Kineococcus endophyticus: one gene and its partner. The protein of the gene in region 2 interacts with the protein of the main gene of each other region in a pairwise test. Links are inferred from orthologs where the notes say so. Each region holds a gene or a part of one and is shown on either strand. Other genes may lie near its edges. The genes, in order: dnaE and AB1207_RS04400.

The links.
Region 1: the proteins of AB1207_RS04400 (region 2) and dnaE interact in binary tests that used the Escherichia coli proteins (3 or more experiments, as listed by UniProt). The link is inferred for Kineococcus endophyticus from one-to-one orthologs.

The regions. Positions count from the first base shown.
Region 1 is NZ_JBFNQN010000001.1:407,150-413,556, reverse strand. What follows is about bases 1,333-5,469. They hold dnaE (DNA polymerase III subunit alpha), read right to left. Parts: upstream 5,088-5,469; coding sequence 1,533-5,087; downstream 1,333-1,532. Other genes in these bases: AB1207_RS01945 (RluA family pseudouridine synthase), read right to left, coding at 5,203-5,469; AB1207_RS01955 (hypothetical protein), read right to left, coding at 1,333-1,545. Outside these bases: AB1207_RS01960 (alginate lyase family protein), read right to left, coding at 1-822; more of AB1207_RS01955, read right to left, coding at 1,042-1,332; more of AB1207_RS01945, read right to left, coding at 5,470-6,126; lspA (signal peptidase II), read right to left, coding at 6,119-6,407. UniProt on the Escherichia coli protein: DNA polymerase III is a complex, multichain enzyme responsible for most of the replicative synthesis in bacteria. This DNA polymerase also exhibits 3' to 5' exonuclease activity. The alpha chain is the DNA polymerase catalytic subunit.
Region 2 is NZ_JBFNQN010000003.1:46,041-51,265, forward strand. The notes cover bases 2,228-5,182. They hold AB1207_RS04400 (DNA polymerase III subunit gamma and tau), read right to left. Parts: upstream 4,827-5,182; coding sequence 2,628-4,826; downstream 2,228-2,627. Other genes in these bases: recR (recombination mediator RecR), read right to left, coding at 2,228-2,538. Outside these bases: AB1207_RS04385 (aspartate kinase), read right to left, coding at 1-1,271; AB1207_RS04390 (DUF5063 domain-containing protein), read right to left, coding at 1,374-1,946; more of recR, read right to left, coding at 1,939-2,227. UniProt on the Escherichia coli protein: Part of the beta sliding clamp loading complex, which hydrolyzes ATP to load the beta clamp onto primed DNA to form the DNA replication pre-initiation complex.

The DNA of each region.
Region 1 (6,407 bases), on a different replicon or contig from region 2:
GGGAGCCGGCGCGGGAGCCGCGGGGGCGGCCGCCGTGGTCGTCGCCACGGCCTGGAAGCTGTTGAGCGACACGGTGGTCGGGGTGCCGCTGTTCGAGAGGTACCCGTTGACACCGACGGCGCCGGCCTTCTTGACGGCGGACCCGCTGGTGTCCTTGGCGACGACCTGCCAGTCCGGGGTCGGCTGACCCGAACCCCACACGCGGGCCTGGACCGTGACGGGCGAGGTCCCGGAGACCTTGGTCTCGACGTTGAGCCAGGACCCCGAGCTCGCCTTCACCTTGAGCGCGGTCTTCTGCAGCTGGGTGGAGCGACCGTCCACGACGCGGTCAGCGCTGAGCGTGAGGGCCCCGCCGGCACCGATCGTCAGGGTCGTGCCGTACCGGTCGCCGTCGGACTGGCGGCGCAGCTCGGTGGTCTCGTAGAGGCCGATCTTGGCCGCGCCCACCGTGGGCAGCTTGACGCCGTGGGTGACGGACACGTCGGCCGCGGCGACCGCCGGGAGCAGCGCGGCGAAGCTGCCGCCCTTGGGCACCGAGGGGAAGGTCAGCTGGTTGCCACCGGTGGAGACCGTGCGGCCCGCCGGCGACTGGACGGCCCAGCGGCCACCGATCTCGGCGTTGCCGACGGCGCGGCTGGCGCCGGCGAACGTGTCCTTGGCGACGACCTTGCTGGTGGTCTGGGTGGCGCTCTGGGCGCTCGCGGCGGTGGCGGCGCCGGCGGTCTCGCCGGCGGTCACGAGGAAGGTGCAGGTGGCGGCCACGACGCCGAGGGCAGCGACGAGGCGACGGGAGGGCTTCGTAACGATCGTGGAGGGGGTCACGATGTAGGGATCGGGCCCGCACCAGATCCCCTTGAGCCGACCACCGGCGCCGCCCCGTCTCCGGAGCGCACCCGGACCCCCGAGATCTCACCGACCGTCACGGTTCGGCGCGCCGTCCGGCGCAGCGTCCCGGAGGACGGCTACACAGCGTGTGACCTGGGGTGCGACCTCATCGCCACCCGGTCGTGACTGCGCCGAACGGGTGGAACCGGGCCGGGGTCACGGGGTGCGGGTCCACCGGGCCAGCACGTCGGCCAGTGTGACCAGAGCCACAACCACCGAGACGACGAACGGTTGCACGAGGACCGCGACCCAGGCCGACAGCGTGACGTGGGCCGCCTGGTCCGCCTGCGCGGGGGGCAGGGCGCTGCCCGTCCCGGCCGCCAGCAGGCTGGACGCCAGCGCCCCGGCCAGCGCGGCGACCAGCACCGTGACCGGCGCCTGCCGTCCCCGCCGCAGGACGACGACCGCCGCCACCAGGCCCACGAGCCCCGTCAGGACGCTGAACACCCCGTCGCGGGCGATGGGGAACTGCGACGTGGACGTCACGAGCGGTTCGCCCACCAGCAGGGCCGTCGGGCGTCGCGTGAGCAGCCACCACAGCACCCCGACGACGACACCGGCCACGGCCTGGCCGAAGAGCAGCACGAACCCCGTCCGGCGGGTCCCCGGCAGGTCACCGGTCGGGGACTGCCCGACCGGCGGCCGGCTCAGCCGAGGCACGAGGCGCCGAGCAGCTGCTTCAGGTCACCGAACAGCGCGGGGCTGGGCGTCACGCGCAGGGAGTCGTCCAGCCGCATCAGGGTGCCGTTGCCGCCCCCGTTCTTCGTCAGCCGCAGCCGGACCTCGGTGGACCCCTTGTGCGTCTCGAGCACGGTCTTGAGCTGCTCGACGATGCCGGTCGTGCAGCGCGCCGTCGGCAGGGTCACCGTGACGGGCACGCCGTCGGTGCTGGAGATGTCCGGCACGCTCAGGCCGGAGGCGTAGATCGTGGGAACCTCGTCGCGACGGTTGAGCCGGCCCTTCACCACGACGACCAGGTCCTCGGCGAGCAGCTGGGCGACGTCCATGTAGGCCTGCGGGAAGAACAGGCACTCGATCGCGCCGGCGAGGTCCTCGACGGTGACGATCGCCCAGTAGTTGCCCTGCTTGGTCGTCTTGCGCTGCAGGCCGGTGATCATGCCGGCGATGGTGATGTTCGAGCCGTCGGGACGGGACTCGTCCTCCAGCAGCGCCGAGATCGACACGTCGGAGGCGTTCTGCAGCAACCGTTCCAGCCCGAAGAGCGGGTGGTCGGAGACGTACAGGCCGAGCATCTGGCGCTCGTGGGCCAGCAGTTCGGCCTTCTCCCACTCCGGCACGTCGGGGATGACGACCTCGAACCCCGTGCCGCCGCCGTCGTCCCCGCCGCCGAGGCCGGCGAAGAGGTCGAACTGGCCGATGGCCTCGTTGCGCTTGACGTCCACGACGGCGTCGACGGCGTCCTCGTGCTTGGCGACGAGCGCGCGGCGCCGGTGCCCGAGGGAGTCGAACGCGCCCGCCTTGATGAGCGACTCGATCGTCCGCTTGTTGCAGACGACGGCCGGCACCTTGGTGAGGAAGTCCTGGAAGGACTCGTAGCGGTCCTTCTCGGTGCGCGCCTCCACGATGGCGTCGACGACGTTGGCGCCCACGTTGCGGATGGCGGTGAGGCCGAAGCGGATGTCGGTGCCGACGGCCGTGAAGTTCGCGCTCGACTCGTTGACGTCCGGCGGGAGCACCTTGATGCCCATGCGGCGGCACTCGTTGAGGTACAGCGCCGACTTGTCCTTGTCGTCGCGCACCGAGGTGAGCACCGCGGCCATGTACTCGGCCGGGTAGTTGGCCTTGAGGTAGGCCGTCCAGTAGGAGACGAGGCCGTAGGCCGCGGAGTGGGCCTTGTTGAAGGCGTAGTCGGAGAACGGGACGAGGATGTCCCACAGCGCCTTGACGCACTCCTTGCTGAACCCGTTGTCCAGCATGCCCTTCTCGAAGCCCACGTACTCGGCGTCGAGGACCTCGCGCTTCTTCTTGCCCATCGCGCGGCGCAGCAGGTCGGCGCTGCCGAGGGAGTACCCGGCGACCTTCTGCGCGATCGACATGACCTGCTCCTGGTACACGATCAGGCCGTAGGTCGTGCCGAGGATCTCCTTCAGGGGTTCCTCGAGCTCGGGGTGGATCGGGGTGATCGGCTCCTGGCCGTTCTTGCGCCGGGCGTACGCGGTGTGCGACCCGGCCCCCATCGGACCGGGGCGGTAGAGCGCGCCGACGGCGGAGATGTCCTCGAAGTTGTCCGGGCGCATGAGGCGCAGCAGCGACCGCATGGGGCCGCCGTCGAACTGGAAGACGCCGAGCGTGTCGCCCCGGCCGAGCAGGTCGAACGTCGCCTGGTCGTCGAGGTCGAGCTTCTCGAGGTCGACCTCGTCCTTGCCGTTGGCGACGACGTTCTTCAGCGCGTCGTCGAGGATCGTCAGGTTCCGCAGGCCGAGGAAGTCCATCTTGACCAGCCCGAGCGTCTCGCACGTCGGGTAGTCGAACTGCGTGATGATCGCGCCGTCGGCCTCGCGCTTCATGATCGGGATGAGGTCGATCAGCGGCTCGCTCGACATGATGACGCCGGCCGCGTGCACGCCCCACTGCCGCTTCAGGCCCTCCAGGCCCCGCGCGGTGTCGACGACCTTCACGACCTCCGGGTCGGACTTGTACAGCTCGCGGAACTCCCCGGCCTCGGAGTACCGCTTGTGGTTGGGGTCGAAGATGCCCGAGAGCGGGATGTCCTTGCCCATGACGGCCGGGGGCATCGTCTTGGTGATCCGGTCCCCCATCGAGAAGGGGAAGCCGAGGACGCGCGAGGAGTCCTTGACGGCCTGCTTGGCCTTGATCGTGCCGTAGGTGACGATCTGGGCGACGCGGTCGGTGCCGTACTTCTCGACGACGTACTGGATGACCTCACCGCGCCGGCGCTCGTCGAAGTCGACGTCGAAGTCGGGCATCGACATGCGCTCGGGGTTGAGGAACCGCTCGAAGAACAGGCCGTGCCGCAGCGGGTCGAGGTCGGTGATCTTCATGGCGTACGCGGCCATCGACCCCGCGCCGGACCCACGGCCCGGACCCACCCGGATGCCGTTCTCCTTCGACCAGTTGATGAAGTCGGCGACGACGAGGAAGTACCCCGCGTACCCCTTGGAGGTGATGACCTCGATCTCGTAGTCGGCCTGCTTGCGGACGTCGTCGGGGATCTGCCCCTCGTAGCGGTGGGCCAGGCCCGACCAGACCTCCTTGACGAACCAGCTCTCCTCGTCCTCCCCCGGCGGGCAGGGGAAGCGCGGCATGTACGCGCCGGTGGACTCGGTGAACTCGACCTCGCAGCGCTCGGCGATGAGCAGCGTGTTGTCGCAGGCCTCGGGGTGGTCGCGCCAGACGTGCCGCATCTCCGCGGGGCTCTTGAGGTAGAACTCGTCGGCGTCGAACTTGAAGCGCTTGGGGTCGGCCAGCGTCGAGCCGGACTGCACGCACAGCAGGGCCGCGTGCGCCGCCGCGTCGCCGGCGTGGGTGTAGTGCAGGTCGTTCGTGGCCAGCAGCGGCAGGTCGAGGTCCTTGGCGAGCTTGAGCAGGTCGTCCTGGACGCGGCGCTCGATGTCGAGGCCGTGGTCCATCAGCTCGCAGAAGAAGTTGTCCTTGCCGAAGATGTCGCGGTACTCGGCCGCTGCCTTGCGGGCCTCGTCGTACTGGCCCAGGCGCAGCCGCGTCTGCACCTCCCCCGACGGGCAGCCCGTCGTGGCGATGAGCCCGGAGGAGTACTGCGAGAGCAGCTCGCGGTCCATGCGGGGCTTGTAGAGGAAGCCCTCCAGGCTCGCCAGGCTGCTCATCTTGAACAGGTTGTGCATACCGGTCGTGTTCTCGGCCAGCATCGTCATGTGGGTGTAGGACCCCGCACCCGAGACGTCGTCCCCCGAGCGGCCGTTGGGGTCGCCCCACTTCACGCGCGTCTTGTCCTGGCGCGCCGTCCCCGGCGTGAGGTACGCCTCGACGCCGATGATCGGCTTGACCCCGTGCTTCTTCGCCGTCTTCCAGAAGTCGTAGGCCCCGAAGACGAAGCCGTGGTCGGTCGTCGCGACGGCGGGCATGCCCATCTCGGCGGCGGTCCGGAAGAGGTCGTCCACCTTGGCCGCGCCGTCCAGCATCGAGTACTCGGTGTGGACGTGCAGGTGGACGAACGAGTCCGCTGACGAGGACGGGGACGCCATGGGGGCGGGCCTCCTGGTGGGTGCGGCGGCGGGGTGGCCGAGGTGCGGGGTCGTGCGGGGTCGATGGTAGGCGCCGGGTCCGACACGGGCCGGTCCCGACACCCGGTGCGGGCCGTCAGTCGGCCAGGCGCTCCAGCGCGGTGGCCAGGTCGGCCGGGTAGGAGCTCGTGAACTCCACGGGCTGCCCGGTGCCGGGGTGCACGAAGCCGAGCCGGACGGCGTGCAGCCACTGCCGGGTGACGCCGAGGCGGGCCGCCAGCGTCGGGTCCGCCCCGTACGTGAGGTCGCCGACGCACGGGTGGCGCAGCGCGGCGAAGTGGACGCGGATCTGGTGGGTGCGGCCGGTCTCGAGGTGGATCTCGGCCAGGGCCGCGGCACGGAAGGCCTCGAGCACCTCGTAGTGGGTGACGCTGGGCTTGCCCTCGGCGGTCACCGCGAACTTCCAGGCGCTGCCGGGGTGCCGGCCGATGGGGGCGTCGATGGTGCCCCGCAACGGGTCCGGGTGGCCCTGGACGAGCGCGTGGTAGACCTTCTCGACCGTCCGCTCCTTGAAGGCGGCCTTGAGCGCCGTGTACGCGTGCTCGCTCTTGGCGACGACCATGAGCCCCGAGGTGCCCACGTCGAGGCGGTGCACGACCCCCTGCCGCTCGGCGGACCCCGACGTCGCGATGCGGTAGCCCGCGCCCGCCAGGCCCCCCACGACGGTCGGCCCGGTCCAGCCCGGGCTGGGGTGGGCGGCGACGCCCACCGGCTTGTCGACGACGACCAGGTCGTCGTCGTCGTGGACGATCGTCAGGCCCTCGACCGTCTCGGCGACGAGCGTGGGCGCCGCCGGGGGGTCGGGCACCTCGATCTCGAGCCAGGACCCGGCGCGCAACCGGTCGGACTTGCCGACGGCGGCGCCGTCGACGACGACGAGGCCGTCGGCGGCGAGCTCGGCGATGCGCGTGCGGGACAGGCCGAGCAGCCGGGACAGGGCGGCGTCGACGCGTTCGCCCTCGAGACCGTCGGGCACGGGCAGGCTGCGGACCTCAGGCACCGTCGGCCTCCCGCCGGGTCGAGGCGTCCGGGGCGGGGGTCTCGCGGGTCTGCCGGGTGCCGTCGAGCCCCACGCCGCGCACGGCGAGGACGGCGATGAAGACGGCGGCGACGCAGATGCTGGCGTCGGCGACGTTGAAGATCGGCCAGTGGGGCAGCTGCAGGAAGTCCACGACGTGGCCGCGCGCGAAGCCCGGCGCCCGCAGCAGGCGGTCGGTCAGGTTGCCGGTCGCCCCCGCGAGCAGGAAGCCGAAGGCCAGGGCCCACGGCAGGCTGCGCAGC
Region 2 (5,225 bases):
ACGGCTTCACCCTCGGCGTCCAGGCCGAAGGCGGTGTGCACAGCGCGGACGGCGTCGTCGAGCTGGTCGGCGCGCGTCACGACGGAGATGCGGATCTCCGAGGTGGAGATCATCTCGAGGTTGATCTCCTTCTTGGCCAGGGCGTCGAAGAACGTCGCCGAGACGCCCGGGTGCGAGCGCATCCCGACGCCGATGAGCGAGACCTTGCCGATCTGGTCGTCGTACTCCAGGCGGTCGAAGCCGATGGCCGGCTTGACCTTCTCGAGTGCGGCGGTCGCCGTCGCGCCCTCGGACTTGGGCAGCGTGAAGGAGACGTCCGTGCGGCCCGAGGCACCCACCGAGACGTTCTGCACGATCATGTCGATGTTGATCTCGGCCTCGGCGACGGCCTTGAAGATCGCGGCGGCGGTCCCGGGGTTGTCCGGCACCCCCACGACGGTGATCTTGGCCTCGCTGCGGTCGTGCGCGACACCGGAGATGATCGGCTGCTCCACGGGTTCCTCCCCGGTCTGGTGGGTCCTGAAGGCTTCGGGGATCGGGGAGTCGGTCACCCAGGTCCCCTCGTGCGGGCTGAAGGAGCTGCGCACGTGGATCGGCAGGTCGTAGTTCCGTGCGTACTCGACGCAGCGGAGCATGAGGATCTTGGCGCCGCAGGCCGCCATCTCCAGCATCTCCTCGCTGGCGATGCGGCTGATCTTGCGGGCCGTCGGCACGATGCGCGGGTCGGCCGTGAACACGCCGTCCACGTCGGTGTAGATCTCGCAGACGTCGGCCTTCAGTGCCGCGGCCAGCGCGACGGCCGTCGTGTCCGAACCACCGCGACCGAGCGTCGTGATGTCCTTCGTGTCCTGGCTGACGCCCTGGAACCCGGCGACGATCGCGATGGCGCCCTCGTCGAGCGCGGACCGGATGCGGCCCGGCGTGACGTCGATGATGCGGGCCCGGCCGTGCGAGGAGTCGGTGATGACGCCGGCCTGCGAGCCGGTGAACGACCGCGCCTCCAGGCCCAGGTTCGAGATCGCCATGGCGAGGACCGCCATCGAGATCCGCTCGCCCGAGGTCAGCAGCATGTCCAGCTCGCGCGCCGGCGGCATGGGGCTGACCTGCTCGGCGAGGTCGATGAGCTCGTCCGTCGTGTCACCCATCGCCGAGACCACGACGACGACCTCGTGGCCGGCGCGCTTGGTCGCGGCGATGCGCTTCGCGACACGCTTGATGCCGTCGGCATCAGCGACCGAGGAACCGCCGAACTTCTGCACCACGAGAGCCACGAGCGGGATTCTACGGAAGCGCTCACGGTGCTCCGGGCCGTGCTCAACCGCGGGCTGACCTGCTGGGCAATGTGTCCAGCGGGCAGCGGCCGGTCCGTCGGTTCAGGGGTGCAGCGCGTCGAACTCGGCGTCGGCGGCCGTCTCGGCGTCCACGTCGAGCCGCAGGTGGGCCAGCAGCGACTGCAGCACGCGCAGCGCCGCGGTGGCCCGAGGGCCCCAGGAGGACAGGTAGGAGAACTGCCACCACCACAGCGCCTCGGTGACGTCGCCGCGCTCGTGGTGGCGCAGGCCGTGCTCGAGGTCGGCGGCGATCGAGGCCAGGTCGTCCGACAGCGCGCCGCGCACGAGCTTGGCGTTGGTCAGCGGGTCGACGACGTCGGCGTAGTCGTCCAGGCCCTCCAGGACGTTGGCCAGGCTGGTCCGCACGGGGTCGACGTCGGGGTCCGGGCCCGCGTCCGGCTCGAAGCGGCGCGCGGGGACGATGTCGTCGACGGCCCCCAGGCGCGCCCCGGTGAGGAGGGTCTGGCTCACCGCGAGCAGCAGGACCGACAGGGCCGTGGAGTCCATGCGGCCCGTCGCGACCTCGGTGACGCTGGAGAGGTAGGCGCGGACCTCGGCCGCCGTCGCGTCGGCGAGCCCCGTGAGCTCGTCGGACTCGGGGGTCTGGTCAGCCATCGAGGGACCTCCGTCCGGCGAACGCCCGTCCGAGCGTCACCTCGTCCGCGTACTCCAGGTCACCACCGACCGGGAGGCCGGAGGCCAGGCGGGTCACCCTGATCCCCATGGGCTTCAGCAGCCGCGCCAGGTACGTCGCGGTGGCCTCGCCCTCGAGGTTGGGGTCCGTCGCGATGATCGTCTCGGTCACCTCGCCGTCGGACAAGCGGGAGAGCAGCTCGCGCATCCGCAGGTCGTCCGGGCCGATGCCCTCCATGGGGCTGATCGCACCGCCGAGCACGTGGTAGCGGCCGCGGAACTCCCGCGTCTTCTCGATGGCCACGACGTCCTTGGCCTCCTCGACGACGCAGATGACGCTCGGGTCGCGGCGCGGGTCGCGGCACACCCGGCACAGCTCCTCCTGCGCCACGTTGCCGCAGACGGTGCAGAACCGGACGCGGCTCTTGACCTCGGTGAGCACCTCGGCGAGGCGCTTGACGTCGTCGGCGTCGGCCGCGAGCAGGTGGAACGCGATGCGCTGGGCGCTCTTGGGTCCCACGCCGGGGAGCCGACCGAGCTCGTCGATCAGGTCCTGGACGACTCCTTCGTACACGTCCCGAGCCTACGTGGCCGTCCGGGCAGGACCGGACCACCGAGCGTCACCGCGTGTGGTCCGGCGCCGCCTCGTGCCGTCGCACGTCGTCACGTGTCGTCGCTGAGCACCCGGCCGCCGAGGATCTGCTCGACGACCGCGATCCCCACGAGCCCGGCGTCCTCGGCGTCCTCGTCGTCGCGGCTGGGGGTGTCGTCCTCCGGCGCGACGGCGACCGCCGCCGGTGCGGGGGGAGCAGACGCCGCCGGCGTCGGTGACGGCGCGGACGAGGGTGCGGCCGGTTCCGCGCGGCGGGGGCGGGACAGCTGCTCCTCGCCCGGGTCCTCTATCGGTTCCTCCGGCGGGGGGACGTCGGCGTAGTAGTCGTTGCCCGCGGGGGCCGGCGCCGGAGGCGTGGACCGCTGCGACGGGGGCGCGGGGGGCTGCTGACCGCCGGCCGGCCCTCGGGAGGGCTGCGCGCCGGTCGGGGCGGGGGCGGCCGGGGCCGGGGCGGCGGGGGCGGGCGGACGTGCCGGGGCCGACCACCCACCCCGGGACGGGCGCTGGCCCCCGCCGCGGGCACCCCCACCGCCCCCGGCTGCCTCGCCGCCGACGGCGACGACCTTGGCCTCGATGCCCGTGACCTGGAACAGCGCCTCGGCGACGAACCCGGCGTCGTTGCCGCGCGCGAAGCGGGCCGCGAGCTGCGGCGAGCGGAACTGCAGGCTGAGGACGCCCCCGCGGAAGTCCGCGACTGTCGCGTTCTCGGCCACGAGGGACCACGTGAGCCGCTTGACGGTGAACAGGGCACCGAGCACCTCGGTCCACAGGCGGCGGACCGTCTCCGCGTCGCCCCCGGCCGCGGGTGCGGACGGCGGTGGGGCGTCGACGGGGACGGGCGTCGGGGCGGGGGAGCCGGGCAGCCCGCCCGTCGTGGGGGCCGGTGGCTCGGCGGTCGGACGTGCCTCCGGGGCGGGGGAGCCAGGGGTGCGGGCGGCCGGCCAGCCGCCCCCGGTGGTCGCCGGTTCGGGCGTCGGCGTCGGCGCGGGGTCGGTGGGGGTAGGCGTCGGGGCGGGCGCGGGCGCGGGTGCCGGGGTGGCGGCGGGCGCAGGTGCGGGGGCGGCGGAGCTCACGGCGGCCGGCACGCCGCCGGCGGCGGAGATGCGGCGCTCCAACCGGTCCAGCCGCGTCCCGAGGCCGCCGTCGGTGTCGGCACCCGGCAGCAGCAGGCGCGCGCAGAGCAGTTCGAGCTGCAGCCGCGGCGACGTCGCGCCCGTCATCTGCTCCAGCCCGGCGGCCACGACGTCGGCGGCGCGGGACAGCTCGTTGCGCCCCAGGTGGGCGGCCTGCGCCTGCAGCCGTTCGAGGGCGTCCTCGGGGACGGCCAGGGCGTCCCCGGCCGCGTCACCCACGGCGGCGACGATGACGAGGTCCCGCAGGCGCTGCAGCAGGTCGTCGGCGAACCGGCGCGGTTCCTGGCCGGTGTCGACGACCCGTTCGACGGCCCGGAAGACCGTCGCGGCGTCCCCGGCCGCGATCGCCTCGACGACGTCGTCGAGCAGGGACGCGTGCGTGTACCCCAGGAGGGCGACCGCGATGTCGTAGGTGACGCCGTCCTCGCCCGCCCCGGCGATGAGCTGGTCCAGGACCGACAGGGTGTCGCGGACGGACCCCCCGCCGGCGCGGACGACGAGGGGCAGCACGCCCTTGCCGATCTGCACGCCCTCCTTCTCGGCCAGCTCGCCGAGGTACGTCGTGAGCTGGGCCGGGGGCACGAGCCGGAACGGGTAGTGGTGGGTGCGGGAGCGGATGGTCGTCAGGACCTTGTCCGGCTCGGTCGTGGCGAAGACGAACTTCACGTGCGGCGGCGGCTCCTCGACCGTCTTGAGCAGCGCGTTGAAGCCCGCCGCCGTGACCATGTGGGCCTCGTCGAGGATGTAGACCTTGAAGCGGTCGCGCGCGGGGGCGAAGGACACGCGCTCGCGCAGGTCGCGGGCGTCGTCGACGCCGTTGTGGGAGGCCGCGTCGATCTCGACGACGTCGATGCTGCCCGGGCCGCCGTTGGCCAGGTCCAGGCAGGAGTCGCACGTCCCGCACGGCGTCGGGGTCGGGCCCTGCGCGCAGTTCAGGCAGCGGGCCAGGATGCGGGCGCTCGTCGTCTTGCCGCACCCGCGGGGCCCGGAGAAGAGGTAGGCGTGCGTCACGCGGCCCTTGGACAGCGCGTGCATGAGCGGGGTCGTGACGTGCTCCTGGCCGATGACCTCGGAGAAGGCCTCGGGCCGGTACCGGCGGTAGAGCGCTGTCGTCACGGGTCCGAGGCTAACCCGCCCCTCCGACACGCCCCGCCGTCGTCGTCCGGGGGTGTGGACAGGGCTGAGGACGGGGGCTGCGGGAACGAAGGGACCCCCCGCACACCCGCCAGAGCCCATCTACCCTTGCTGCCTTCCGGCCCTGGGGGGGTTTGACGGGGTGACGCCGCACGAGGGGTCTGCGACCACCGTACGACAGCTCCCGGCCCCGGGTCCAACCGCCCTCCCGCAGGGGTGCGGGACACGGGGGCCGTCACGAGCACCCGTCACGGCGCGCTACGCTGGAGCCACTGGAGGATTCGCCTAGTGGCCTATGGCGCACGCTTGGAAAGCGTGTTGGGTTAACGCCCTCAGGGGTTCAAATCCCCTATCCTCCGCCGCGCGAGGCCCGTCCCGGAC